4 regions of the Rahnella aquatilis CIP 78.65 genome follow, and region 1 is predicted to be linked to each of the others. Evidence: predicted binding sites of a transcription regulator. Region 1 holds the regulator's gene; each other region holds the start of a gene.

Region 1 (7,552 bases):
TTTAACAACCCTGAGGCAATCAGTAATCCGGCCAATGTGCCCAGCGCACGGTGCTGGATCCGCACGCGCGTGGCGTTATAGCCGTTCTGGCTGACCAGCATAATAGTCAGCAAAATCCAGTACGGTTTGGGCAGATTGAAAAACAGCCCCAGACTGCTGCCAATCGCCAGAATAATGCCCAGACGCGCGGCATTGCGCAGGGCCACGGATTTGAATGAGAGATAACTTTTCAGCGCAGGCCAGAAGGGCAGACGCGGCTGAGTGTTCATCAGATCGCGCCGGTACAACGGGCGCTGGGTGCGCAGCAGACGCGCGATACGGCTGAAATGGTAATAACAAAACTGGCCGACCGGATTGTCCGGGTTACGCGCGGCGATTTTCTCCAGCGCGGTCAGCTCATTGGCCATCGTAAAGCGCTCGGATAAGCGATGATAAAGGATATCGTCGGCAATCACCCGCAGACGGGCGGAAATCACCTGCGCATTGCGACGGATAACCGCTTCGGCATGGCTTTCCTCGACCAGTTTCTGTACTTCCTCCGGCTGATGGAGGCTGACGGTAATGTGCTCCTGCAAATCGAGTGCGACCTGAAAACGCTGAAACAGCCGCTTATGGTGATGATGATGTCCGTGCTGGGGCAACATGTGCAGTTGCTGATAAAGCAGGGCAATCAGGTCGATAACCTGCTGCTGGCGGGTCAGCAACGGCGGCAAAGCGGTTTCGGGATCGGTATGTTGCGTCAGCAGGCTGTACTTGGCTTCGAAATAATCCGCGAGTTGCAGATAGAGCTGGCTGAGCGTTTCGCGCATCGGTTGTTCTTTCGAAATACGAAACCACGCCCAGTTAAACAATCCGTACCAGGCGGTGCCGGCAGCGAACAGCACCGGGGCCTGCCACATCGGGCGCACGCCCACCATGCTCAGCGTGAAGATAGTTGCCACCAGCGCGCCGGGTAACAGACGCGCATGCAGCGGGCTGATTTCACCGGTGACACCGAGCAGTAACGCCAGCGACAGCATAATGAGCGGCAGCGGAACGTGCCAGTTTTCCAGCATCAGTTGCAGCAGAATACTGCTCACGGCAAAGAGTGAACCGCCGACGAGCAGGCGTTTGAAAAAGCGTTTGTGCGGAGTATCCAGACCGGCGATGTTGCAACAGGCCGGACAGAGAGAAAACAGCAGCCCCATTTGCAGATTGCCGAACAACCAGCAAATGCTGACAGGCAGGCACAACACCAGCGTCTGGCGCAGCGCGTAGTTCACTTCAGGATGGTAAAACAGTCTTCGCCATAGCGTCATGGGTAAAGCTTAGCCCATAAAAAAGGCGCGACAGTGTTCTGCCGCGCCAATTTTTGAGGGATTAACGTGTGCCGTAAACGACAATCGTTTTACCGTGTGCGGAGATCAGACTCTGATCTTCCAGCATTTTGAGGATTCGTCCGACTGTTTCACGTGAACAACCGACGATTTGGCCAATTTCCTGACGGGTAATCTTGATTTGCATCCCGTCCGGATGGGTCATTGCATCAGGCTGTTTAGCCAGATTAAGCAAGGTTTGAGCGATACGACCGGTTACGTCGAGGAAGGCAAGGTTGCCGACTTTCTCTGACGTCACTTGCAGACGGTTGGCCATCTGCGCGGAGAGGCGCATCAGAATATCCGGGTTAACCTGAATCAGCTGGCGGAATTTTTTATAAGAAATTTCAGCCACTTCACAGGCAGTTTTAGCACGTACCCAGGCACTGCGTTCCTGACCTTCTTCGAAGAGTCCCAGCTCGCCGATGAAGTCACCTTGGTTAAGGTAGGACAGTATCATTTCCTTGCCTTCTTCATCTTTAATCAGGACAGCAACTGACCCTTTCACGATGTAGTAAAGCGTTTCGGCTTTTTCACCCTGGTGAATCAGCGTACTTTTAGAAGGATACTTATGTATATGACAGTGAGACAGGAACCATTCAAGAGTCGGGTCTGTTTGTGGCTTGCCGAGAACCATTTGCTATTATCCTCTGTTGTTATCGCTGCCCAAAATCACAGGGCTCAGAGTTCCCTGTACGGCACTTCAAAATCCAAAGCGCCCTTTCAGCATATAACTCCCCAGAAATGCTGCAAGCGGATGTCGGAGTGCAACAGCCTGTTTATTGCTGTTATCACCGTGGGTTCTGTTCTTAAACCGCAAAAACCGTCACCGCAATTTACTGGAAAGTATGTTTCGGCTTTGTTTGTAGCACAGGTTTGAGATGCTGTCTTCTGTTGTCTCGCTTCAGCATGATGGCGATCGGGTTACGTTGCCAGATTTTAGGTGAAAGGGTACTCTGAGAGCAGATTTCGATAAGTTTATTCACCGGGAGAATAGTTCATGCATGCACGTGTCAAATGGGTTGAAGGGCTGACATTTTTAGGTGAGTCTGCATCGGGTCATCAGATTTCAATGGATGGCAATGCGGGTGATAAAGCCCCAAGCCCGATGGAAATGTTACTGATGTCCGCAGGCGGTTGCAGCGCAATCGATGTGGTATCAATTTTACAAAAAGGCCGTAATGACGTGCGTGATTGTGAAGTGAAGCTGACCTCACAACGCCGCGAAGAAGCGCCGCGCCTGTTCACGCACATTAATCTGCATTTTATCGTCACCGGGAAGGACCTGACCGATAAGATTGTCGAACGTGCGGTCAGCCTGTCTGCCGAAAAATACTGTTCTGTGTCTCTGATGCTGGGTAAAGCGGCCACCATCACCCACAGCTTTGAAGTGATTGCAGCCGAATAAAGTTTACTCGATCTTCTTGCCTTCCATCAGGCGTTGCACCAGCGGCGCCATGATCAGCTCCATCGCCAGCCCCATTTTGCCGCCCGGCACCACCAGCGTTTTGATGTGCGAGATAAACGACCCCTGTAACATCGCCAGCAGATACGGGAAATCGATGTCGTCCAGCCCCTGGAAGTGGATCACCACAAAGCTTTCATCCAGCGACGGAATGGCTTTTGCTGCGAACGGGTTTGAAGTGTCGATAGTTGGCACGCGCTGGAAGTTGATGTGCGTGCGGGAAAACTGCGGCGTAATATAGCTGATGTAGTCATCCATCGAACGCACGACGGAATCCATCACCGCTTCACGGGAATGCCCGCGCTCGCCGGTATCGCGCACCAGTTTCTGGATCCACTCCAGGTTAACGATGGGCACTACGCCGACCAGCAAATCGACCTGTGCGGCGACGTCAATTTTGTCTGCCACTACGCCGCCATGCAGACCTTCATAGAACAAAATGTCTGTCGGTTCCGGCAATGCCTGCCACGGCGTAAAGGTACCCGGCACCTGATTGTAGGGAACGGCTTCGTCATAAGTATGCAGATACTTACGTGAACGACCCGTGCCGGTTTCTCCGTATTCGATAAAGCTTTTTTCCAGTAAACCAAAGTCATTGGCTTCCGGTCCGAAATAGCTGATATGACGGCCGAGATCGCGCGCTTTGCGTATTGCCGCATCCATTTCAGGACGAGTGAAATGATGAAAACTGTCGCCTTCCAGTTCCGCCGCGCGCAAACCAAGCTGCTGAAATATTTTACGAAATGCCACGCTGGTGGTTGTGGTGCCGGCACCGCTCGAACCGGTCACGGCAATAACAGGATGTTTGGCTGACATAATGCGCTGTTCTCCATAAAGGTGATGCAGGCAGGCGAGACGCGGTCTTTTCTGTGGTCGAAGATCTGGCGTCAAGGCTGCGCATAATTAAGCCTATTGTTACCATATTTATTCGCGAAGCCAAAGAGGGCATCACTATTCTAAACCCGCCAGCAACGGTTGGATCAGCGGGTCTTTCTGGTGGAACAGAGAAACAATGTCATGCAGCGCCTTGCCTGTGTACTCCTTTTTCCACGCCAGACTGAGCGGGGAAGGGGCGCGCGGATAGCGGATTTGCCGGGCGATCAGCTCGCCGCTGTCGAGATACGGCTGGCACAGATGGCGCGGCAGAAAACCGATACCCATTCCCTTCAGGTGACAGGCCAGTTTAGTCGCCACATCTGCCACGATGATCTGCCGTTGCCCGGTCAGCAACCAGGCCACCCGCTTGTTCAGATGGCGCGAGGTGTCTTCCACATTGATGGCAATGTACTGACGCAATACCGCTTCTTCCAGCATGCCAGTGATGTGCTGCAACGGATGAAAGGGCGCATGAACAAAAACCCAGTCCACTTCACCCAGCGGCAGCAGATTCACGGCGTTAGAAAGGGATTCGGTACCGGTCACGCCAATCGCCAGCTGAAAATCTTCGTACAGCAGCGTATCCCATACCCCCATGTAAATCTGCCGTGTGAAAGTGAACTGCGTGAACGGGTAGCGCTGCGTCAGAGAGCTTAATAACGCTGCCAGAGCTTCAGGGCAGTACATCAGATTGTTCACCACCACATTCAGCTGGCGCTCAATGCCGTCGTTAATCTGCTGCAATTCGGCCGGTACACCCTCCAGCCAGGTTAGCCACTGGCGACATCGTTCAAGCAGGTGCTGTCCGGCGGGCGTCAGCGACACCGTGCGGGTCGTGCGGTTGAGCAATAACGTCCCGGTACTGTCTTCCAGCATCTTAATTCGATAGCTGATGGTCGCAGGCGTTTTATGCAGCATCTCTGCCGCGCGGGAAAAGCTGCCTGTTTGTGCGACGTGCATAAAGGTTTTAATCGACTCCTCATCCAGCATAGGTCACCCGAAGTAATGTTAATGCATTGAATGAAAAAGATTTTATAGATTTAACCGGATGAGAATTGTGGACTTCATCAATTTTATGGAATCTTTTTCCATATTTATATTGAGCAAGTTGGAAAAAGTTTCTACAGTAATTGCATTGAGGATAAATCCGCCAATCTGGCGGGCTTATCTCACCGGTTTTATTTTAAATGCAGGGATGAATGCCATGGAACTTCCGGTTTACCCGCTGACCCAGGCGGCCTTCGCGGCTTACGGTGATGTGATTGAGACGACAGGTCGCGATTTTTTTCATATCAACGACGGCAAGGTTGAGCGGTACCACGATCTGACCAACGTGGAAATCCTCGGGCAGGATCGCCCGCTGGTCAGCATCAACCGCGCCCAGCCAGCACCGTTGCCCATTGTGGTGACGCAACTCGAAAAACACCCGCTCGGTTCACAGGCGTTTGTGCCGATGCAGGGCGAGCGCTTTATCGTGATTGTTGCGGCAGGGGGCGAGACGCCGGATATCTCCACGCTGAAAGCCTTTATCACCAACGGCCTGCAGGGCGTGAATTATCACCGGAATGTCTGGCACCATCCGCTGTTTGCGTTTGAGACGGTGACGAATTTTCTCACCGTCGATCGTGGCGGCGCAGACAACTGTGATATCAGTCAGTTACCTCAGGGCTATCAGCTTATTTTACCCGTTGCAGCGGGATTAAAGTCGTGACGCTATAAAGCATCTTGCATAAGATACAAGCATCTGAAAACAAGCGAAACGCGGGCGCTCAGCGCCTGATGCTGGAGAAATGTGAGATGGCCGAAGTAAAAAAACGGGGGCGTCCTAGCCAGCCTGGTTCTGGTTCGCAAAAGGGCGCTCAGGCCTTAGAACGCGGCATTGCGGTGTTGAATTATCTGGCGCAGTCCGGCGGCAGTTCTTCTGTCAGCAACATTGCAGAGAATTTATCGCTGCCCCTTTCCACCACTTTTCGACTGCTGAAAGTGCTGGAAGAGGCCGATTTTGTTTATCAGGATGCGCAACTGAGCTGGTGGCACATCGGCTTACAGGCGTTTACGGTCGGATCGTCTTATATCCATAACCGGGATGTATTGTCAGTCGCCGCGCCTTATATGCAGCGCCTGATGTTGTTGTCGGGCGAAACGGCCAATCTGGCGATCCGCAACGGTTTCGAAGCGGTACTGATCGGCCAGCGGGAATGCCAGTCGATGGTGCGGATGTGCGCGCCACTTGGCAGCCGTCTGCCACTGCATGCCTCCGGGGCCGGGAAAGCGTTGCTGTATTCGCTGGATGACGAGGCGCTGATGAGCCTGATGATGCAGGCGGGGTTGAAGAACTTTACGACGCACACGCTGGATAATCTGAATGCGTTGAAAAAGGATCTGCAACACGCGCGTCAGCAGGGTTTTGCACAGGACAGCGAAGAGCATGTGACAGGGCTGAACTGCCTGGCCTCGGCGATTTTTGACAGCAATAACAATGCGGTGGCGGCGATTTCGATCTCCGGCCCCAGCTCCCGCTTAACGACGGAGCGTTTTACCGATTTAGGCGAACTGGTGCGGGATACCGCGCGTGACATCAGTCTGGCCCTGGGCCAGCGCCACTAACCGGTTCGTCCTGCGATCCCCGCTCTGTCGTGAGCGGGATTTTTTTCAGTCAAATTAAAGTTGGAAACTTTTTCCGTTATTTTATGCAAAGCGGAATTACCTGAGGATTTAGCTATGGCTCGTATGACAGCTGCACAGGCAGCAATGTATGTGTTGGAAAAAGAAGGGATCACCACCGCGTTTGGTGTACCGGGCGCAGCGATTAACCCGTTTTATAACGCCATGCGTCTGCATGGAAAAATCCGTCATGTGTTAGCCCGTCATGTGGAAGGTGCATCGCATATGGCCGAAGGCTATACCCGTGCGAAAGCCGGGAACATCGGCGTGTGCCTGGGGACGTCTGGCCCGGCGGGTACCGACATGATCACCGCGCTGTATTCCGCCTCGGCGGATTCCATTCCGATCCTGTGCATTACCGGTCAGGCACCGCGCGCCCGTCTGCATAAAGAGGATTTTCAGGCGGTGGATATTCAGGCGATTGCCGGGCCGGTGAGCAAAATGGCGGTGACCGTGCTGGAACCTGCGCTGGTGCCGCGTGTCCTGCAACAGGCATTCCATCTGATGCGTTCCGGTCGCCCCGGTCCGGTACTGGTCGATCTGCCGTATGACGTGCAGACCGCCGAAATCGAATTCGATCCGGAAACTTATGAATCGCTGCCTGCTTACAAGCCGATCGCCACCGTCGCTCAGGCCGTCAAAGCGATGGAAATGCTCAACGCCTGTGAACGTCCGCTGATTGTGGCCGGTGGCGGTGTGATTAACGCCGATGCTGCGGTGCTGTTGCAGCGTTTTGCTGAACTGACGCAGGTGCCGGTGATCCCGACGCTGATGGGCTGGGGCGTGATCCCGGACGATCACCGCCTTATGGCAGGCATGGTCGGATTGCAGACCGCGCACCGCTACGGTAACACCTCACTGCTGGCGTCGGATCTGGTATTTGGCATCGGTAACCGTTTTGCCAACCGTCATACCGGCTCGGTAGAGAAATACACCGCAGGCCGCAAAATTATCCACGTTGATATCGAACCGACACAAATCGGCCGCGTACTTTGTCCTGATTTAGGCATCGTGTCTGATGCCGGTGAAGCCCTGAAACTGCTGATAGAAGTGGCGGAAGAGCAGAGAAAAGCCGGCAAATTACCGTGTCGCGAAAGCTGGATCCAGGAATGTGAAGAACGCAAACGCACCATGCTGCGCAAAACCCACTTCAACGATGTGCCGGTCAAACCGCAACGCGTCTATGAAGAAA
Region 2 (7,552 bases), 1.3 Mb from region 1:
ATTTTCATTTTTTCATCAACGCCGCCGTTGATTGCGTACAACATGGTTTTTGCCAGGTTTGCACGAGCGCCGAAGAACTGCATTTGTTTACCCACAACCATTGGGCTCACACAACAAGCGATAGCATAGTCATCGTTGTTGAAGTCAGGACGCATCAGGTCATCGTTCTCATACTGTACAGATGAGGTATCGATAGACACTTTTGCTGCGTACTTCTTGAAGTTCATTGGCAGCTTTTCAGACCACAGAATGGTCATGTTTGGCTCTGGTGAAGGCCCCATGGTGTACAGAGTATTCAGGAAGCGGAAGCTGTTTTTGGTAACCAGAGTACGACCGTCAACACCCATACCTGCCAGGGATTCTGTCGCCCAGATCGGGTCACCGGAGAACAATTCATCATATTCAGGGGTACGCAGGAAGCGGACCATACGCAGTTTCATGACCAGATGGTCAATCAGTTCCTGAGCCTGTTCTTCGTTCAGTTTGCCTGCTTTGATATCACGTTCGATGTACACGTCAAGGAAAGTAGAGACGCGGCCAAAGGACATCGCAGCACCGTTCTGGGATTTAACTGCTGCCAGGTAGCCGAAGTAAGTCCACTGAACAGCCTCTTGTGCAGTTGTTGCAGGACCAGAAATGTCGCAGCCGTATTTTGCTGCCATTTCTTTAATCTGACCCAGAGCACGATGTTGTTCAGAGATTTCTTCACGCAGCTGGATGGTCATTTCCAGGTTTACGCCGTTTTCCAAATCGTCTTGCAGAGACTGGAATTGCGCGTATTTGTCGGCCATCAGGAAGTCGATACCGTACAGAGCAACGCGACGGTAGTCACCGATGATACGGCCACGGCCATAGGCATCAGGCAGACCGGTCAGAACACCAGATTTGCGGCAGTTCAGGATGTCTTTAGTATAAACATCGAACACACCCTGGTTGTGGGTTTTGCGGTAATCAGTGAAGACTTTTTTCAGTGCCGGATCCAGTTCACGACCATAAACTTTACATGAACCTTCCACCATTTTGATGCCGCCGAATGGGATCAGGGCACGTTTTAATGGCGCGTCAGTTTGCAGACCCACGATGGTTTCTAATGATTTGTTGATGTAGCCGGCATCGTGAGAAGTGATGGTAGAGGCAACGTCGGTATCGAAATCTACTGGAGCCTTAGTGCGGTTCTCCAGTTTGATACCATCCATTACTTTATCCCACAGGGTGGTTGTCGCTTGGGTAGCGCCAGCCAGGAAGGACTCATCACCTTCATACGGTGTGTAGTTCTTCTGAATGAAGTCACGGACGTTTACGCCATTCTGCCATTCACCAGCACTAAAACCCTGCCATGCGTTGGTCAATTTTTCATTGAGCTTGGACATTTTGCACCTACCTTCTAATTTGGATTTCTTTAAAAATCACGTGTAAAACTGTCGTAACAAGAGACTGCCACGTTGGCTCAGTGGTGTTTCTCATCGCGAAGATATATGACCCAGTACGTTAACCCTACCAGTAAACCACCCCCGATGATGTTACCGATGGTCACAGGGATCAGATTGTCGATGATAAAGTTTGTGATATTTAGTTCTGCGAATTGTGCCGGTGTTGCCCCGACGGCCTGCCAGAATTCTGGTGTCGCAAAATTTTTCACTACAATGCCTAAAGGGATCATGAACATGTTAGCAATGCTGTGTTCAAAGCCGCTGGCGACGAACATGCCAACCGGTAAAATCATGGCGAACATTTTATCCATCAGACTGCGGCCGGAGTAACTCATCCATACCGCCAGGCATACCATCAGGTTAGCGAGGATCCCCAGACATACGGCTTCGATAAATGTGTGATGCATTTTATGATCAGCAGTTTGCAGAACGTTCAGTCCCCACAAACCATTATCAACCATGTATTCACCGGAGAACCAAATCAGAGCCACAAAGAATAAGCAGCCAAACAGGTTACCAATATAGACATTGACCCAGTTACGCGCCAATTGCCCCCAGGTGATTCTCCCGCTGGCTTTCGCAATGACGATAAGCACAGTGGACGTGAACAGGTCCGCGCCGCATACGACAACCAGCATAAGACCCAGAGAGAAGCAGATGCCTCCAACCAGTTTTGCCAGACCATAAGGGACGGTACCGGCGCCTGTTGTGGCGGTGATATAAAAAGCAAAGGCTATAGAAATAAAGACGCCAGCAGTAATGGCTAAAAAGAATGTTTTTAACGGCTGTTTGGTGGCTTTATAAACGCCAGCATCTTCAGCAATTTTCGCTGTAGCGGCGGGTAAAATGAGATCGAAGGGGTTGTCAGCTTTCACATTAACTCTCTTATTCAGGGCTATGCACTGCGCAACGAGATACTAGCAAAGCAGTATAACGTAAAAATTGACGTGGATCATATGAGGGGGTTTTTAGTGGTTTCCAGTATACTACTGAAGGGGTGAATTTCAGATTAACCTATTGAAAATAAAACAATAAAAAGATTTTAATTTTTGCAAATAAAGTTGATGAGCGAGGAATTTATTTTTAGGTTCAGGTTAATATTAAGGATTCAGTGTTAATAAATATCGTTATTTTTATTTTATAAATTTTACTTTCAATTAACTTATAAAAATAAGTCCCCTATTTTTTTCGTAAAAACGACGCGCAGATATTATTTCGCGCAGAATTACACGTCATTTTAGTGACCGAGTCAAACTTTTGAGGATAAAGAGAGCAGCGGAAGCTCAGGATGTAGAATGAACGGATGTTGAATTTATAAACAAAAAACCGGCAGTAAATTCTGCCGGTTTTAGTCGGTTCACCCTGTCAGTGGATCAGGCTTTCGACCAGTGACGACGTTTGGCGACTTGCAGCTTTTCGTATGCGCCAAGCAGCGCCTGATGGGCGGGCAATGCTTTCAGCTCAGGGTCGACTGCAAACAGACTGTGGAAACGGACTTCGCCACTGATCGCTGCCGAAGCATCTTCAACCGCTTTCTGACCATACATTTTCACGAAAGCGTTGTAGTACTGGGCTGGCTCGCGATCTTCTTCCAGAGACAACTGCAGCAGGGTTTGCAGGCAACGGTAATAGTTATTGCGCTCATCGCTGTACACCGAGGCGTTGAACTCATGCGCCCATTCCGCCCAGGTCAGCGCCTGATCCAAATCACCACCTGCGAGGGCCAGCATAGATTTCAGCTCGCCAACACGCAGCGTGTACCAGCCGTTGTCTTTGCCGCTGGCGATACCCAGCAGTTCGCGAACACGGGTAAAGTCATCCAGACCTTCATCATCAAGCTGTGTGATCATCTCAAGATACGTTTCTTTTGGCAGATCACTGTCCGGCAACGCCAGAAGCTGATCACGCAGATGCGCGCCCATGCTGTTATTCGCCAGCAGTAAATCTTCCGCAGGATAAATGTCAGACATACCCGGCACGATAATACGGCAGGCATACACATCCAGATGCTCGTAATCGGCGATATACACTTCAGCATCTTCTTTATCGAAAATAGCCATCAGGGTTGCAAATTCTTCTTCAGTGGTACCGCTGAAGCTCCAGTCTGCAAACGGATAATCTGCGTCCTGCTTGAACATATCCCATGAAATCAGACCGCTTGAATCGATGAAGTGAGTTTCAAGGTTGGCGTGTTCGGCAACTTCTTCATCATCAAAAGTCGGTGCAGTGAAGACATCCAGATCTTTCAGGCTGCGGCCTTGCAGCAGTTCAGTCACCGTACGTTCCAGTGCTACCCCAAAATCAGGGTGCGCGCCAAAGGATGCGAAACAGGTGCCGTTTGCCGGGTTGAACAGAACCACACAAATGACCGGGTAATTACCCCCCAGCGAGGCGTCATAAGAAAGGATAGGGAAACCTTCTTCTTCCAGTTTTGCGATGGCTTCAACCACACCAGGATAGCGTGCCAGAACCTCTGAAGGGATTTCAGGCAGACTGATGGATTCTGCAATAATGCGGTTTTTGACATAGCGCTCGAAGACTTCTGACAGCCCCTGAACCCGCGCTTCATTGGCGGTGTTACCCGCGGACATGCCGTTGGAGACGTACAGGTTGCCGATGATGTTCATCGGTATATAAACGGTTTGCAGATCAGACTGACGGGTAAATGGCAGGGCGCAGATACCACGGTCAGGATTGCCTGATTGCAGGTCGATCAGATCACGGGCAACCAGTTCTTTATCGGCATCATAAAATGCATGCAGGCGCTCATCCAGAATCCCGGCGGGCAGACTGTCGTCTTCCGGAAGCGGGAACCACTTCTCATTCGGATAATGAACGAAATCACCGTTAGCGATTTCTTTGCCCAGATAGAAATCAGCGAAGAAATAGTTAGTCGACAGACGCTCAAAATATTCACCCAAAGCAGAAGCCAGTGCGGCTTTTTTGCTGGCACCTTTACCGTTGGTGAAGCACAGCGGGCAGTCGCGATCGCGAATGTGCACTGACCAGACGTGGGGAACCGGATTCAGCCACGAAGCTTCTTCGATATTAAAGCCGAGATCGGTGAGTTTTTGTTGGAAGCGGGAAATGGAATCTTCCAGCGCCGCGTCTTTACCAGGAATAAAAGTTTGGGTCATTGAGTTCACTTTTGAGCGTGCTAAAAACGCGCAATGATACGGGGTTTTGCGCATTAGCTCCATGTATTCGTGTTAAGAATGTAATCGCGTTGTAACGCGCTAAGCTTGTCTGTAAAACCTCGGTCGCTAATCTGCTGTTTTCACTTTCTATGAGGCATCTATGCAGGCTTTTGATATCAAACGTATGGCGCTGGATAAATTTCCCCTCGAGTATCTGGGAGAGGTGTCATTCCGCTGTTTTTTCATCTTTGTGGTGGTGTTTATATTTCTGAAACTCACCGGGCGACGTGGGGTAAACCAGCTTTCTTTATTTGAAGTGGTGATCATCCTGACACTGGGATCTGCCGCTGGTGATGTGACTTTCTATGACGATGTGCCTCTGCTGCCTGTGTTTGCGGTCTTTTTCTCGATTTTGCTGCTGTACCGCCTTTCGACCTGGCTAATGAATAAAAGCCGTCATTTCCAGAACTGGATGGAAGGCAAACCGCTGATCCTTATTCGCGACGGCTTGTTCGAATGGGAAACCATGGCCCGGGAAAATATTACGAAGGGGGAATTTTATATGGAGTTGCGGCAGAAGGGTGTCGAGCATCTCGGGCAAGTCCGGCTGGCATTTTTGGAAGCCAATGGCGGTCTGAGTGTTTTTTTCCGACAGGCTGAAGATGTCCAGCCGGGGCTGCCTGTATTACCGGAAGATTATATTGATATCGAAATGCTTATGCTCACCAGTGGTCTGTATGCCTGTCACCAGTGCAGCTTGATTCAGAACTTCAAAGTCGGCGAAAAAGCAGCGTGTCCGCGTTGTCAAAATATCACCTGGGTGAAGGCGCTGAGTACCGTGCGGGCGTGAACAGATAATCCTGTTAAATCAGCTTTCCAGGGAGGAATGAACCTTGTGACCAACATCTCATCGCTGTTTATCAGGTCGTCATCAATAACCGTTGCAGACTGCTTGTCTCGGATGATAAAACCGTTAAATTAGTGACTACTATGTGGCTGTCTCAGAGAAGTGGTGAGGGGAAATGACTCAGGTTTATAATTTTAGTGCAGGTCCGGCAATGATCCCGGCTGAAGTGTTGCGTCGTGCGGAACAGGAACTTTGTAACTGGCACGGACTGGGTACATCGGTGATGGAAATCAGTCACCGCAGTAAGGAATTTATCCAGGTTGCTGAAGAATCCGAAAAGGATATTCGTGATCTGCTGAATATTCCCTCGAACTATAAAGTGCTGTTCTGTCATGGTGGCGCACGTGCGCAATTCGCCGCAGTGCCCATGAACCTTTTGGGCGATAAATCCTCCGCTGACTACATTGATGGTGGTTACTGGGCACACAGTGCAGTCAAAGAAGCCCAAAAATATTGCACGCCAAACGTGATTGATGTCACCACCACGATTGAGGGTAAACGTGGCATTCTGCCGATGAGCGAATGGAAGCTGAGCGCCGATTCTGCCTACGTTCATTACTGCCCGAATGAAACTATTGATGGTATCGCTATCGATGAAATGCCTGATTTTGGCGATAAAATCGTGGTAGCAGACTATTCATCCTGCATTCTTTCCCGTCCGATTGATGTCAGCCGCTTTGGGGTGATTTATGCGGGCGCGCAGAAAAATATCGGTCCTGCGGGCCTGACCCTGGTTATCGTTCGCGAAGACCTGCTGGGTAAAGCGCGCACTGAGTTGCCTTCTATCCTCGATTATACCGTGCTGGCTGAGAACGATTCTATGTTCAATACCCCGCCAACATTCGCATGGTATCTGTCAGGTATGGTATTCAAATGGCTGAAAGAACAGGGTGGTCTGCGTGAGATGGAAAAACGTAATCGCGCAAAAGCCGAACTGTTGTATGGCACCATTGACCGTACCGGTTTCTATCGTAACCCTGTGGCAGACGCGAACCGTTCGTGGATGAACGTTCCTTTCCAGATGGCTGACGCCTCTCTGGATAAACTGTTCCTTGATCAGGCGCAGGAAGCGGGTCTGCATGCATTAAAAGGCCATCGTGTGGCTGGTGGTATGCGTGCATCTATCTATAATGCAATGCCTGTGGAAGGTGTAAAAGCACTGACTGACTTTATGACTGAATTCGAAAAACGTCACGGTTAAGTGCGCTGGCTTTCGGGCCCGCAGGATGCTTTAGTAAGAAGCCTTAAAAATGACCCCGGCTCACTGTCCGGGGTCATTTTATAAAAAGAAGAATTGGAGAAAGAGTGGAATCCCTGACATTACAACCTGTTGCGCTGGTTAACGGCAGCATCAATTTACCTGGCTCAAAAAGTGTTTCAAATCGCGCACTTTTACTGGCTGCTTTTGCACAGGGCACTACCCGCCTGACTAACCTGCTCGACAGCGACGATGTGCGCCATATGCTGACAGCACTGACTCAGTTGGGTGTCACGCATCGTTTATCTGCGTCCAGGACAGAGTGTGAAATCGACGGTCTGGGCACGGCTTTTTCCAATGCTAAAGGTCTGGAACTGTTTCTGGGGAACGCCGGTACCGCTATGCGTCCGCTGGCTGCGGCGTTGTGCCTGGGTGAGCAGAATGTGGTGCTGACCGGTGAGCCGCGCATGAAAGAGCGTCCGATCGGGCATCTGGTCGATGCGCTTCGTCAGGGCGGCGCGCAGATTGATTATCTTGAGCAGGAAAACTATCCGCCTCTTCGCCTGCACGGTGGGTTTAGTGGTGGTGACGTTAGTGTCGATGGCAGCGTTTCAAGCCAGTTCCTGACTGCGCTGTTAATGATGGCTCCGCTGGCAGGTAACGACACCACCATTCAGATTAAAGGTGATCTGGTTTCCAAACCTTATATCGATATCACGCTGAACCTGATGAAAACCTTTGGTATCGAAGTGGAAAACCACGCGTACCAGACATTCAGTATCAAAGGCCGTCAGCAGTACGTGTCTCCGGGTTCCTATCTGGTCGAAGGTGATGCCTCTTCAGCGTCGTACTTCCTGGCCGCTGCGGCCATCAAAGGGGG
Region 3 (7,552 bases), 1.2 Mb from region 1:
CGCCGCCTTTAAGTTTGAAATCTTTGAAGCCATAACGATCCTGTGCCGCTTCGGCCAGCCGCACCACCGCTTCACCGTTCATCGCTTCCTGATGTCGCAGGTGATACCAGTCGTGGTCACCGCGCTCCCCTTCCTGATACGGCAAATCGGTTTTCTGCCGGTCACCGATATAGAACAGATAACCGAGCACTGTGACTTCATCACGCTGTTTACCCGGCCCGAGCAGTTCACACACCGGCACGCCGAGGAATTTACCCATTAGATCCAGCAGCGCGGCTTCGAGTGCGGCGACGGCGTTAACGCGCAGTTCGAACGTCCAGGCACCTTTGCCGAATGAATCAAAATCCGATGACTGATTGCCGGTGTGGATCTGATGCACCAGCCGGTTCATGCGCGCCACTTCCTGGCCCTTCACCTGAGCAATGGCCTCCACCAGCGTGTTGTAAATCACCTCGCCGCCCGGCGCTTCGCCCACACCGGTATTCCCGGCGCTGTCTTTGAGGATCACGATATTGCGGGTGAAGTAAGCACCGTGCGCGCCCCCGATATTCATCAGCATGCTGTCATGCCCTGCCACAGGAATGACCTGCATATCCGTGATGACCGGCGAGGATGGCGTACTCATCATAATTCTCCTTTTCTGCTGCCTGCACCGGCATACGGGCGAAGCTGGATACGTTCGATTTTTCCGACAATAAACAGATAGCTGACCACGGCGAGCAGCGCGTGGATGCCGACATAAATCAGTGCGCCGTTGAAGGAACCGGTCGTTCCGATAATGTAGCCGATAGCGATCGGTGTGATGATGCCGGAGACGTTACCGAACATGTTGAACAATCCGCCGCTCAGTCCGCTGATTTCTTTCGGTGCGGTATCGGCCATCACCGCCCAGCCCAGCGCACCCAGACCTTTACCGAAGAAGGCGAATGCCATAATACCGACCACCATCCATTCGGTATCGACGTAGTTGCAGAAAATCATCGACATCGACAGCAGCATGCCGATCACAATCGGGGCCTTACGCGACAGTGTCAGGTTGCTGGTTCTGCGCATCAGCCAGTCGGAAATGATCCCGCCCAGTACGCCGCCGAGGAAGCCGCAAATCGCCGGTACCGAGGCCACCATGCCCGCTTTAAGTATCGACATGCCGCGCGCCTGAACCAGATACACCGGGAACCAGGTGATGAAGAAGTAAGTCAGCGCGTTAATGCAATACTGGCCGATGTAAATGCCAATCATCATGCGGGATTTCAGTAACTGCTTAAGCTGGAAGGTTTTTTCACCTTTGACCGCGGCTTTTTTGGTGATCTTCTGATCCATATTGATCAGCGCACCACCGGCTTCCATGTAATCAAGTTCCGCCTGGTTTACACCCGGATGATCTTTCGGATCGTGGATGACTTTCAGCCAGATGAAGCTCAGCACGATCCCAAGACCGCCCATGAAGAAGAAGACATGTGACCAGCCCACTTCATGGGTCAGCCAGCCCATAATCGGCGCGAAAATAACCGTGGCAAAGTACTGCGCGGAGTTAAAAATAGAGACTGCGGTGCCACGTTCCTGAGCCGGGAACCAGGCCGCGACGATACGGCTGTTGCCGGGGAAGGAGGGCGCTTCGGCCAGACCGACCAGAAAACGTAAGGCAAACAATGAAACGACAATGCCGAAGCCGCTGAAGACATCAACAAAGCCCTGCAACAGGGTGAATAAAGACCAGATGAAAATGCTGTAGAAATAAACTTTTTTCGAACCGAATTTATCGAGCAGCCAGCCGCCGGGTATCTGTCCGATGACATACGCCCAGGAAAATGCCGAGAAGATATATCCCATCCCGACGGAATCCAGCCCGATATCTTTGGCCATCGCCGAACCGGCAATGGATAATGTGGCGCGATCGCCGTAATTAAATGAGGTGACAATAAATAACATCACCACTATCCAGTAGCGCGCGTTAGTTCTTTTTTTGACGGCACTGGCTGCTGAAACGGTAGTTTCCATGGTGTTCTCCGGAATTAATGACAACGCCTCTAAACAGAGATAAAAGTCATTCCATTCACAGAACTGTAGGGTTCAGAGAGGAAGGAACGCAGCCAGTATATGAACAACATTCCTTTTACTCATTGGGCAATCTTCCAAGCATAAATTGCCCTTTGCATTTATCCTGAGGCAAATGCCCAGCGCCGTGCGAGTTGTTTCACAAAATAATGAAACAGCTGTGATGGCTGTCACAAATGGTTGTTATCTAATTGCAGCGCCACGTACAGCAATAAACGATCGTCGAAATTCCCGAGATCCAGACCGGTTAATTCCGAGATACGGTTAAGGCGATATTCCAGCGTGTTACGATGAATATACAGGGCCTTAGACGTCGCGGTAGGCTGAACATTATGGTGGAACCACGACGTCAGCGTGCGGCGCAGTAATCCGTTGCCATCCGTCGCTTTCAGACGCGCCAGCGGACGCACCAGTTCGTCGGCCTGCCAGCCGCCGCGCAGGCTGTCGAGCAACACGGGTAAGATCAGATCCTGATAAAAGTAACAACGCTGTTCCGGCATCCGCTGTTTGCCCACAGTCATGGTGGTGCGTGCGGTGCGATAAGAACGGGCGATGCTGCCGGGGCCGGTAAAGAAGTTGCCAAGAGAAATGCGCACGCGCAGGCGGCCGGTTTCGGTCATGCGTGACAGCAGATGATCAATGCGCTGGCGGTGACCGTCCGGATCCCAGCGATCGTAGCTGTTCAGCGCCGGTTTCAGCACCACCATCTCGGTGAGGGAAACGATAGCGATCAGGTTGTCGCGCTCCGGCGTGGTCAGCAGGGTTTGCAACTGTTGCAGTTCCGCCATGGCAGAATCCACACCGAGCTGTCCGCTGTCGACCTCCACCACCGCAGCGACGCGCGGCCGGTTCAGGTCGATGCCCAGACGCTGCGCCCATTCCATCAGCGCCGGAGAAAGCTCGTCTACGCGGATTAAATTCAGCACCAGTTCTTCACGCAGACGGCTGTCCTGCGCCAGCATATGCAGCAAACGCGCCTGTTCGAGCATCATTTCGGCGGTCATGCACACCAGTTCGCCATACTGACGCAACTGCGACGGATTGCCCGTCAGACCGATAACGCCAACGATCTGGCCGTCGATACGCAGCGGCAGGTTGATGCCCGGACGAACACCGTGCAAATGCCGGGCAACGCCTTCGTCGATGTCGACAATGCGCTCCTGCGAAATCGCCAGCAATGCCCCTTCGTGCAATTCACCCAGACGCTGATCGTCGCCGCTGCCGATAATCCGTCCGCGGCCATCCATGACATTCACATTACTATCAATAATTTGCATTGTGCGGGCAACAATTTGTTGCGCCAGCTTTGCATCGAGATGATACGCCGACATGGAGCCCCTGCCTTGCCTGTTTTATCGTTGTTAAAGCAGCATACTCAGGCGGCGATGCCCGTACATTATGCAAATGCCCAAAGAGCGAAAGCACCTATTGAAGTTGCGGGTAACATCACATTTTTAAGCAAATGCCCAACCTGGCCCTGCATAATTCCCATCATTTATGGGCGTCATTGAAAAACAGGCAATAAATATCCTCCGGCATAGCCGGAGGTTTTTCATATGCGCCTGTAAGGCTCTGTTACCAGCCGCGCCCTAACAGGCGCATAGCAATCTGACATTTGCATCCAAATTCGTTACTTACCGCCCGTAAACGGGCTCCCTGGATACGGGATTGATAACTGTTCCCCTAGTTTATCCTGCTCCAGTTGGTGCTTTATGTATTCCTGGATCTTCGATGTATTTTTACCCACTGTATCTACATAATACCCTCGGCACCAAAACTCCCTGTTCCTGTATTTGAATTTAAGATCACCAAATTGTTCATATAGCATCAGACTACTTTTGCCCTTCAGATACCCCATGAAGCTCGATACACTCATCTTCGGCGGGATTTCCACAAGCATATGGATGTGATCTGCACAGCATTCTGCTTCCAGAATGTGCACATTTTTCCATTCACACAGTTTTCTTAAAATACTCCCTACTGCACGGCGTTTCTCGCCGTAGAAGACCTGCCTTCGGTATTTAGGCGCGAAAACTATGTGATATTTACAGTTCCATCGGGTGTGCGCTAAGCTCTTTTCGTCCCCCATTGGGACCCCCTTTTGATTTCTTGTTTGACCAATGCAGTTGCCAGACCGCAAGGTGTTTTAACAAATCAAAAGGGGTTTTTATATCCGGCTCAAAGCTGGAAGCTTTACGGAACCCCCAGCCTAGCTGGGGGTTTTCTATAGACAAAAAAAAGCACGCCGGAGCGTGCTTTATGCGAAGTACTGCGGGCAGAAATTACTGTGCCAGCAGGTAAATTGAGGTGTTGCCACGCTGGATATCCAGCGCCAGAACGTTTGGCTTGGTGTCGAGAATTTTACGCAGCTCACCCAGATTGGTCACTTTCTGCTGATTCACACCCAGAATGACGTCGCCTTTTTTCAGGCCGATGCGTGCCGCCGTTGAGCCCGGTTTCACTTCATCGACTTTCACGCCTTTCTGATCGCCCGCTGCGCCGTTACTCAGTTCAGCCCCTTCGATGCCGGTATAAATGTTGCCGGATTCAATTTTCGGTGTCTGAGTGCTTTGCTCGATGGTCACTTCAACGTTCATCGGTTTGCCCTCACGCAGCAGTCCGAGGGTCACTTTGGTGCCGATTGGCAGAGTGCCGATATCCGCGCGGAACGAAGCAAAACTGCTGATCGGTTTGCCGTTCATGCTCAGTATCACGTCACCGGCTTTAATGCCCGCTTTCTCCGCTGCAGATTTCGGCATGACCTGGCTGATGAATGCGCCGCGCTGTGCATCCACCTTCATGGCTTTCGCCAGTTCGGAATTCAGCTCAGTCCCCATGATGCCCAGTTCACCGCGTTTCACCTGACCGAATTCGATCATTTGTTTGGACAGGTTTTTCACCATGTTACTTGGGATCGCAAAACCGATACCGATGTTGCCGCCGTCCGGTGCCAGGATCGCCGTGTTAAGGCCAATCAGTTCACCGTTCAGGTTCACCAGCGCACCGCCGGAGTTACCGCGGTTGATCGCCGCATCCGTCTGGATGAAGTTTTCGTAGTTCTCAATATTCAGGCCGGAACGACCCAGTGCAGAAACGATACCGGAAGTCACGGTTTCGCCCAGACCATACGGGTTACCGATTGCCACGGTGTAATCACCCACACGCAGTTGTTCGGAGTCCGCCATCTTAATGGCCGTCAGGTTTTTCGCATTCTGTAACTGAATAACCGCGATGTCAGAACGCGGGTCCTTGCCAATGACTTTCGCCTCGAATTTGCGGCCATCATTGAGCTGTACGCTGATTTTGGTGGCGTTATCAACCACGTGGTTGTTGGTGACCACATACCCTTTGTCGGCATCAATGATGACGCCGGAACCCAGCGCACGGAAATCTTCTTTCTGTTCAGGCGCAGGCTGGCCATCCGGCCCCTGACCGCCGCCCTGACAAACCGGAGAGCCCTGGAACGGCGAACCGTCCTGGCACAGCGGCGAATTCTGACCAAAGAATTGCTGGAACTGCTGACCCATGCGCGGCGTTTTTACCGGCGCACTGCCTTCAACGTTAACGCTCACCACAGAGGGCATCACTTTTTCAAGCATAGGTGCCAGACTGGGAAGCTGAGTGGTGCTGGTGCTGGAAGACGCTGTTTCAGCAGCCAGTGCAGAAGAAACCGGGGCCATTGCCATACCGATACTTAACGCTAATGCGCTGAGGAATAAACTCGATTTTTTCATTTTTCAGGATCTCTTAAAATTATTGTGGCAACCAGATTAGTCGCATTGCTTGGTAGTCGTGATACTGAGATGTAATTAATAGCGTGAAGTTCATCAGGGTCGAAATGACAATGGTAAAAAATTATTGTCAGCATTTACAAATGGCGATTTTTCAGACAGTTCCGTAAAGAAAATTAAAGAGAGTTCAATTTAATCCTTAACGTTAGCCTGACTAATTCGTATTACGGGTAAACTATTCAGCGGCCATCAGCCTGCGATATTCGTCGTAGGCATAAAGGTCGGTCATTCCGCTGATATAATCCTGAATCATTCGCGCACGATAATAAAACTCCTGTGCGGCATGTTCCGCGACCGGTAATCCTTCCAGCGCCGCTACGGCATTGTTGTAAGCCAGACGATGTTTGGCAGAAACCTTATGCAGCAGACGGGTTTCAATAGGATATTTCCTGTGCGTATCTTCCTGAACCAGCTGATTAAAATCTGTAAGCGGCATATCCAGCAACGGGCTGTAAATATCGAGTAATCCGCTGATCACCCGATAGCCTTGTAATTCCAGCTCCTCCACTTCGGGATGATTGAATACCTGTTTGAAGGCCACTGCTTTATAAATCTCTAACAACCGGTTGGCCTGGCTGTCATCTTCCAGCAACGCATGATTAAAGGTGCCCTGATAAATATCTTCTATATTATCAATGAACCGGCGGGCAGCATGCGGCACCAGTTGTTTCACCGTCTGAACGCGCAGCTCCATAAAGAAGTAATCCACCGGATTACGGAACGTTTTCGCTTTATCCATTTTCTCGTAAGCAGTGCGAACCACTTTATCGAAGAAGTCGTTTTTCTCTATCGCTCCCCACTCACGACACAGATAATTATAAAGCTGTTCAACGCTGAAAATACTTTTCTCAACCGCATCTTCCAGATCAGCAATGCAGTAAGAAATATCATCGGCCGCCTCCATAATGTAGGTAAGCGGAAAGCGGTTAAATTCACCCAACCCAAGTTCGCTGCGCAGTTTTTTGATGAACGGCTCTTCCGCCAGATAAAAACCCGGTTTTTTCATCAGGTAATCATGCGAAGGCAGTTTGGTCATTGAATACGCAGGGCGGGTATATTTCAGAATGCAGGCGGTCTGACTGTAAGTGAGATTGAGTTTCAGTAAGGTGAATACCAGCCGGATGGCCTGCGCATTGCCTTCAAAATTAGACAGGTCGTAGCGGATTTTACTGCGCAACTGGTTCAGTTCAGCGTCGCCTGGCGTCAGGCGCAAACAGGTGACCAGACAGGCATCAGTTTCCTGCGGCGTTTCGCCACAACCGGCGGTATCCATCCGCCTGGCGAACCAGTTGTTAATGGCGGATTCACCAAAATGGCCGAACGGCGGATTGCCGATGTCGTGCATCAGGCATGCCATTTCGACCACACTTTCAAAGGGGTCGGTCACCTCGTCCAGCCCGTAAGATTCCAGCTTTTCCTGCCAGCGCAGGCGATGCAGAATCTCTTTAGCAATGTGACGCCCGACCTGCTGAACTTCAAGGGAGTGCGTCAGGCGGCTACGAACGGCGGCGTTTTTCTCCAGCGGAAAAACCTGTGTCTTTTGTTGCAGGCGGCGGATGGCAGCCGAGTTGATAATGCGCCCGCGATCGCTTTCGAACTGACGAACGACGTCATAAGCATCGCGTGCCTCGATCGGGGCGCTGAAAGGACGCTGAAAATTGAATTTCGCTTTAAAATCGATCCCGGACATGATTTCCCACCTTTTC
Region 4 (7,552 bases), 2.2 Mb from region 1:
GCAGCGGATGCTTATCACAGCGTACAGGCGGCACAAATTCTGGCGCAAAGTGCAATTGCCGGTGAGAAAGGCCAGGCCGCGCAGCAACTGAATGCTGCGCAGCAATTTGCCCGTCTGGCGCTGGATGCCGCCAGCGCAAAAAACCATGAAAACCGCGATCAGGCGCAGGTCATGGCGCTGCGCTTTAATGCAGAAAATCAGGCGTATCAGACTGGCGGGCAATCGTTCCTGACCGGGCGTTATTTCAGTCAGCTGACGCTGGCAATGCAGCAGCATCCGAAGGTGTTGATTGTCGATCACCGGATCGGTAGCGGGACACCGCCGGTGCTGGATCTGAGAAATTTTACCCTGCCATTTACGCCCGGAGCGGATAAAGCGGCGCATTCTGTTAAAGCGGAGACTACCCGGTGAGTGATACCCAACAACCTGAAGGCCACGGACATGATCATGACGCACATGGCGGACATCATCACGGTGCCGGACATCATCATCACCATCATCATTCCGGGCCAGCAGCTCCCAAACTCTGGCGGCGGGTCATAATTGCCGTTGTCCTGGTGGCGCTGATTGCCGCCACGGCCTGTCTGGTACAGGTGCGATCCGGTGAAGCGATGGTGATCACACGCTTCGGCAATCCGGTGCGTGTGCTGCTGCAACCCGGTCTGGCGTGGCATCTGCCGGTGCCGCTGGAGACGGCGATCCCGGTGGATTTACGTATCCGCACGACGTCCAGTGGTTTGCAGGATGTCGGTACGCGCGACGGACTGCGGATCATTGTGCAGGCTTATACCGTCTGGCAGGTGAAAAACGATCCTCAACATGTGCAGCGTTTTATCCGCGCGGTACAAAATCAGCCGGATATGGCTGCCGCACAGATAAGGACGTTTATCGGTTCGGCGCTGGAAACGACCACCAGCGGTTTTGCGCTGGCTGAACTGGTGAACACTGACGCCGGCAAAATCCGCCTTTCCGGCTTTGAACAGCATTTGCATGACCAGATTGCCCGCCAGTTGCTCGACAGCTACGGCATCGAACTGGTGCAGGTCGGCGTTGAACGCCTGACATTACCGTCGGTGACGTTGGATGCCACTGTGGATCGCATGCGGGCAGAGCGCGAAACTATTGCCACCGAGCGGTCTGCGGAAGGCAAGCGTCAGGCGGCTGAAATCCGATCCTCCGCCGAACGGGATGCCCGCGTGATTAAGGCTGATGCGTCAGTCAACGCGGCCAATATTGAAGCGCAGGCACAGGTGGAGAGCACAGCGATATACGCCAGGGCCCGGGCCGGTAACCCGGAACTGTACGATCTGCTGCGCTCGCTGGACACGCTCAACAACGTGATCACACCGGGTACTCAGCTGATATTGCGCACTGATGCCGCACCGTTCCGGCAACTGATTGAAGGTCCGCCAGTATTACCCGCCGCCGGTAACGGGACGCGGCCATGAATCCGCTGTCCCGTTTTCAGGGCAATGCGTGGTTTCAGGCAGGGCGCATGGCGTATCTGGCGCTGTTTGCCATGACGCTGATTGCCGCCGCGAACTGGCTTTTCTCTAATGTCCGGCAGATAGAGCCCGATAAGCGTGCGGTGGTGATGCGCTTTGGTGCGGTTTCGCGCACGGCGGGAGCCGGATTATTGCTGGCGTGGCCGGAACCGCTGGAACAGGTAGAAATCCTGCCCGCTGCCGACCGGGTGATCGAACATCACGTTACCGCCTTGCTGAGAGAGAATAGCGTGCCTGCCTGGACCAATAGCGGCGGCGAGAAAAGTGATGCTGTTGCAGGTGCGGGGTATTTACTGACCGGTGATTCCGGCGTGGTTCAGCTGGATGTGCAGGTGTATTACGTGATAACCGATCCTGTGGCGTTTGTGTTGCAGGGAGAGCACGTATTACCGGCGCTTGACCGCTTAACCGAGCACGCTGCGGTGGCGATTTGCGCCTCACGCGATCTGGATACCATTCTGGTCGCCCGGCCGGAAATGGTGGGTAACGGCAATCATATCGCAGAACGTCGTGAGCGGCTGCGCGGTGATTTACGTCAGGCAATTAATCAGCAACTCGCCGCGCTGACGGCGGCGGGTAGCCCCTCCGGTATAGAAGTCCGTCGCGTTGATGTGCAGTCTTCTCTGCCTCCGGCGGCGGTCGATGCGTTTAATGCCGTACTGACGGCCAGTCAGCAAGCGGAACAGAACATCGCCACGGCCAGTAACGAGGCTGCCCGCGTACATCAGGAGGCCGTTCAGTCGGCAGATCGCGCCTTACAGGTTTCCCATGCCAAAGCCAGCGAGCAGATTGCGCGCGCCTCAACGGATACCGCAACTATTGTACAACTGGCTAACGACCATTCGCCTGAATTGCTGTGGCGTTTGTGGCGTGAGCGGATACCGGCGATCCTCGCCCATGCAGGCAGCGTCACTGCTGTTGATCCCCAGGACGACGCACATCTGATCCTGCCCGGGCCAGACCGCCCATCATCTCAACCCTGAGGTATTGCCCCTGTGACTTCTTTTTCCTCTGAAGAACCGCCAGCGTCGCCAGCAAAAAGCGTGCTGTTAACGCGTCATGAGCAGCGAAACATGGCAGTGCAGTTGCTTCTGGCGATGGCCGCGTTTGGTCTGTTGCTGTGCGGCTGGATCTGGCAGTGGTGGTTTCCACAGCAAAGCGATGTCGGGCAAATTTTGTTTGGCGTGGCGTCATTGCTGGTAGCGGTACCGGTGCTGCGTTCGGCGATCCATAGTTTGCGCAGCCCCAGCCTGCATGGCGTTACCGATCAGCTGATTGCGCTGGCAATGCTGGGTGCATGGGCCACGGGTGACCTGATGACCGCCGCGTTGCTGCCGGGGATCATGATTTTTGGCCATATTCTGGAAGAGCGAAGCGTTATCGGTTCGCAGGAAGCCATTGATGCACTGAGCCCTCTGACCCGCAGCCGCGCGCGCCGTATTTTGCCCGGCGGTGAGATTGAGGAAATCGATAACCACAGGTTGCGAACCGGTGACCGGGTTGAAGTGCGCGCCGGTGACCGGGTACCTGCCGATGGCCGGGTGTTATCGGGCAGCGCCAGTCTTGATACCGCGCCGATCACCGGGGAATCCGTGCCGCAGGAAGCCCGCCCGGGCGACGAGGTCTTCGGGGGGACCATCAGTCTCGACGGATTGTTGTCCGTCGAAGTTACGCGCACCGGTGCGGATGCCACATTAGGTAAAGTGATTGCGCTGATACAAAAAGCCGAGCATGCCAAACCGCCGATCACCCGTCTGCTCGAACGCTATGCCGGGCAATATCTGGTGCTTATCCTGCTGATTGCCGCTGCGACCTGGTTTGTTACGCGTGATGCCCACGCCATGCTGGCGGTACTGGTGGCGGCGTGTCCGTGTGCGCTGGTGCTTTCCGCACCGGCCACGGCAATTGCCGGTATCGCGGTGGCGGCGCGTCATGGGATCCTGATCCGCAGCTCTGCATTTCTTGAGGAACTGGCAGATCTGAATGCCATTGTGGTCGATAAGACCGGCACACTGACGCACGGTGAGTTGCATCTGCATCGCGCCGTACTGGCAGAAAATGCATCTTCTGATGTCGTGCTCCGTCTGGCGGCCAGTCTGGGCGCGGCGAGCAGCCATCCGGTAAGCCGTGCGCTGGCGAAGTTACTGCCGCGCGAACAATACTTATCGCTGGAAGACGTATCAGAACAGCAGGGGATGGGCGTGCGTGCGCGAACCGCACAGGGCGAGGCTCTGTTAGGGCGACCGGCATTTTTCAGCCAGAACACAATCGCGGCGAGTGCTGAACCTGAACATGACGGACCGCTGGTCGGTCTGGCGCTGAACGGGCACTTTCTCGGCTGGTTGCTGCTGGCGGATTCTTTGCGGCCTGAAGCGTCAGTTGCGTTAGCCGAACTCCGCCTGCTGGGCCTGCAACGACAGCTTCTGCTGACCGGCGACCGTGCCAGCGTGGCGCATCGTATTGCCGGTGAGCTGGGCATCGGCGACGTGATCGCGCAGGCTTTACCGGAGGATAAACTGCTTCAGGTATCAGCCGAAATTGCGCACGGGTTCCGCCCGATGGTGGTCGGTGACGGCATTAATGATTCGCTGGCATTAAAAGCGGGCGTTGTAGGCATTGCAATGGGCGCGGGGGGCAGCGATATTGCGCTGGCCTCCGCCGATGTGGTGCTGATCGGCAGCGATTTGCGTCGTCTCGGCACCTGCGTTCGTCTGAGCCGTGCGTGCCGCAGGACGCTGAAAATCAATGTATTCATTGGTCTGGGCTGGACGCTGGTGGTGATGGCGGCGGCCGCACTGGGGTTACTCGGCGCAGGTGGCGTATTGATCGCGGCATTGCTGCATAATCTCAGCACCTTGCTGGTGCTGGGGAATGCCGGGCGTTTGCTGCGCTTTGACGAGCCGCTTTAGGAAAGCAAAAGGGCGCAATATATTGCGCCCTAAAAAACGATGGGTCGGGGAAGTATTAAAGCTCAGCTTTGAAGGTATGCAGACGACGCATGGTTTTTTCTAAACCGTCCTTCATCAGCAATTCAGTACAGCGCAGCGACTCATCAATCGCATCGTCAATCAGCTTTTGTTCACTGGCTGGCGGCTTGCCCAGCACAAATCCCACCACTTTACTTTTATCGCCCGGATGGCCGATGCCGATACGCAGACGGTAGAAGTTCGGGTTATTGCCGAATTTACTCTGAATGTCTTTCAGACCGTTATGGCCACCGTTACCACCGCCCAGTTTGATTTTCGCCATACCCGGCGGGATATCCAGTTCGTCATGCGCCACCAGAATTTCATCCGGCTCAATGCGATAAAACTGTGCCATCGCCAGAACCGCTTTGCCGCTGAGATTCATAAAGGTGGTCGGCACCAGCAGACGGACGTCCTGACCCGCCAGTGACAGGCGGGCGGTATAACCAAAAAACTTACTTTCTTCTTTCAGTTGCTGGTTGTGCTGGCGGGCGAGAAGATCGACGTACCAGGCGCCGGCGTTATGGCGGGTCTGGGCGTATTCTGCGCCGGGATTGGCCAGTCCAACGATCAATTTAATGCTGCTCACGATGTTCGCTTCTTTATCCGGTGAGGTTTAGCGGGCTAGTTTACCTGTCGCGTGTGGCTGTGCCAAATATCAGACAGGGTAAATCTCTGCGGATGGTCGAGATTTTGAATAGTTTATGTTGCTGACTATTCACCTTTTGAATGTATATGACTGGAAAACGTAAAGATTTGTCATTCGACGTTCTCTGTCTGTGATCATGACCGCAAAGTGAACCGGATGGGACGTCTATAGTTAAAGGCAGGAAAAGACAAGACAGCAATGATGCTAAGACTATCGACAACTGGAGGTGACTTATGAAACGTAAAACCGCAAGAATAATCGGCAATGGCCTGATGGGACTCGGTTTGCTCACAATGGTCGGTGGTGTTGGTTATTCCATCCTGAATCAGATGCCTGAACTGGGGTTACCCCAATTTTTAGCGCATGGCGCAATTGGTAGCATCTTCATCGGCGCCATTTTATGGCTGGCGGGTGCCAGGGTCGGCGGACAAGAACGTGTTGCAGACCGGTACTGGTGGGTTCGTCATTTTGATTCCCGCTGTACGAACGGTAAGTCACACCGGCATTCCTGAGTTTATCAGGCTGTAATGGGGTTTTGTTGATCAGAAAAAAACCGTTGTCGCTTTTGCGATAACGGTTTTTGCATTTCAGGTTCTGCCAAAACAAAATGCCCCTGAAAACAGGGGCATAATGATTAATGCTCGAACATCGCTGAAATGGATTCTTCATTGCTGATGCGGCGGATAGCCTCAGCGAGCATGCCTGACAGAGTCAGGGTGCGCACTTTTTTCAGTGCACGGATTTCTGCGGATAACGGGATGGTGTCACAAACAATGACTTCGTCAATGACGGAGTTTTTGATGTTTTCCACGGCATTGCCGGAGAAAATCGGGTGAGTGGCATACGCAAATACGCGTTTAGCACCGCGTTCTTTCAGTGCTTCGGCAGCTTTACACAGCGTGCCACCGGTATCGATCATGTCATCAACCAGTACGCAGTCACGACCCGCTACGTCACCGATAATGTGCATCACCTGAGAAACGTTTGCGCGTGGACGACGTTTATCAATGATAGCCATATCAGTGTCGTTCAGCAGTTTTGCTACGGCACGGGCGCGGACAACACCGCCGATGTCCGGAGAAACGACAATCGGGTTTTCCAGGTTCTGTTGCAGCATATCTTCGAGCAGAATAGGGCTGCCGAAAACGTTGTCTACAGGTACATCGAAGAAGCCCTGAATTTGCTCTGCATGCAGGTCTACGGTCAGAACGCGGTCAACGCCAACGCTGGACAGAAAATCAGCCACAACTTTCGCGGTGATGGGCACACGGGCAGAACGCACCCGCCGGTCCTGACGTGCATAGCCGAAGTAAGGAATAACGGCGGTGATACGACCGGCGGAGGCGCGGCGTAAGGCATCAACCATGACGACCAGTTCCATCAGGTTATCGTTAGTAGGCGCGCAGGTGGACTGGATAATAAAAATATCTCCGCCACGTACATTTTCGTTAATTTGCACGCTTACTTCACCGTCGCTGAAACGACTGACGGCGGCGTCACCAAGGCTGGTGTATAAACGGTTGGCAATACGTTGTGCTAGTTCCGGGGTGGCGTTACCAGCAAAAAGCTTCATATCAGGCACGAGAAGAACCTCAGGCTTGCGTCCAGGGAAGACATTGGCTTTTGGCACCACCGGGCGGTGAGCGGTACCAAAGCATTATGCTCACGATACTTCTAAATCTTACTACTTAAATCTGTTGAATAATTGGCTGGCAAAGAACAGACACAAAACCACTGTGACTCTCTACGCTTTGCCCGCAGTTCTCAACCAGACATCACGAAAACGGTGCAACGGCGAGATATTAACACCTTGTGCGACAAAACTCCGACTCCACGAGGGTGTTATGTCTAAAATCTGACAGGCGTCAGATTCGGTGTCGAATTCTGCAAACACACAGGCACCCGTTCCGGTGAGTCGCGACGGCGCGTATTCTAACAGCCAAGAAAGTAGCTGTTCAACCTCGTAAAAACGTTTTCTCGCAATCGGTTCGCAATCATTTGCGTAAGGCGTGTCTAATAGCACATTAACAGTGCGTTTTGGTGTATTTCTGGTCAGTTCCGGATCGCCAAAAATCACCGGCGTTGGAATGCTGACGCCCGGATGTGCGATCAGATACCATTTTTCCGCCGGTTCGACCGGCAGCAGGATCTCGCCAATGCCTTCAGCAAAGGCAGCATGGCCCATCACAAAGACCGGTACATCCGCGCCCAGCGTTATGCCCAGTTGCGCCAGTTGGGTATCCGAAAGGCCGCAATTCCATAGCGCATTCAGTGCCACCAGCACGGTGGCGGCGTTGGATGAACCGCCGCCAAGACCGCCACCCATCGGAATACGTTTTTGCAAGGCAATGTCTGCGCCCTGAGACGTGCCCGTATGCTGTTGCAGAAGACGGGCGGCGCGTACCACCAGATTCTCGTCATCCGCCACGCCT

The links. Region 1 encodes CRP, which controls carbon source genes, mostly activating them, when cyclic AMP is high. Its sites were predicted from a motif close to ATGTGANNNNNNTCACAT; they were not measured.
Region 2: a site for CRP is predicted at 5,461-5,478, ahead of serC (3-phosphoserine/phosphohydroxythreonine transaminase). Genes of this name have one in related genera too.
Region 3: a site for CRP is predicted at 3,490-3,507, ahead of RAHAQ2_RS17935 (CdaR family transcriptional regulator). Genes of this name have one in related genera too.
Region 4: a site for CRP is predicted at 5,249-5,266, ahead of pth (aminoacyl-tRNA hydrolase). Genes of this name have one in related genera too.

What each region holds. Positions count from the first base shown of each region.
Region 1 is NC_016818.1:332,068-339,619, forward strand. Features, by position in the region: gene RAHAQ2_RS01460 (YccS/YhfK family putative transporter) at 1-1,298, opposite strand, end outside; gene crp (cAMP-activated global transcriptional regulator CRP) at 1,360-1,992, opposite strand; gene RAHAQ2_RS01470 (OsmC family protein) at 2,356-2,763, shown strand; gene RAHAQ2_RS01475 (phosphoribulokinase) at 2,767-3,636, opposite strand; gene allS (HTH-type transcriptional activator AllS) at 3,772-4,686, opposite strand; gene RAHAQ2_RS01485 (ureidoglycolate lyase) at 4,901-5,407, shown strand; gene allR (HTH-type transcriptional repressor AllR) at 5,494-6,303, shown strand; gene gcl (glyoxylate carboligase) at 6,418-7,552, shown strand, end outside.
Region 2 is NC_016818.1:1,641,922-1,649,473, forward strand. Features, by position in the region: gene pflB (formate C-acetyltransferase) at 1-1,370, opposite strand, end outside; gene focA (formate transporter FocA) at 1,448-2,305, opposite strand; gene ycaO (30S ribosomal protein S12 methylthiotransferase accessory factor YcaO) at 2,804-4,567, opposite strand; gene RAHAQ2_RS07550 (DUF421 domain-containing protein) at 4,728-5,417, shown strand; gene serC (3-phosphoserine/phosphohydroxythreonine transaminase) at 5,590-6,675, shown strand; gene aroA (3-phosphoshikimate 1-carboxyvinyltransferase) at 6,780-7,552, shown strand, end outside.
Region 3 is NC_016818.1:3,946,485-3,954,036, forward strand. Features, by position in the region: gene RAHAQ2_RS17925 (enolase C-terminal domain-like protein) at 1-628, opposite strand, end outside; gene RAHAQ2_RS17930 (MFS transporter) at 625-1,998, opposite strand; gene RAHAQ2_RS17935 (CdaR family transcriptional regulator) at 2,226-3,386, opposite strand; gene tnpA (IS200/IS605-like element IS1541D family transposase) at 3,686-4,144, opposite strand; gene degP (serine endoprotease DegP) at 4,338-5,789, opposite strand; gene dgt (dGTPase) at 6,022-7,536, opposite strand.
Region 4 is NC_016818.1:2,536,191-2,543,742, reverse strand. Features, by position in the region: gene RAHAQ2_RS11555 (SPFH domain-containing protein) at 1-411, shown strand, start outside; gene hflC (protease modulator HflC) at 408-1,448, shown strand; gene hflK (protease modulator HflK) at 1,445-2,488, shown strand; gene RAHAQ2_RS11540 (heavy metal translocating P-type ATPase) at 2,501-4,414, shown strand; gene pth (aminoacyl-tRNA hydrolase) at 4,470-5,060, opposite strand; gene ychH (stress-induced protein YchH) at 5,354-5,632, shown strand; gene prs (ribose-phosphate diphosphokinase) at 5,755-6,702, opposite strand; gene ispE (4-(cytidine 5'-diphospho)-2-C-methyl-D-erythritol kinase) at 6,865-7,552, opposite strand, start outside.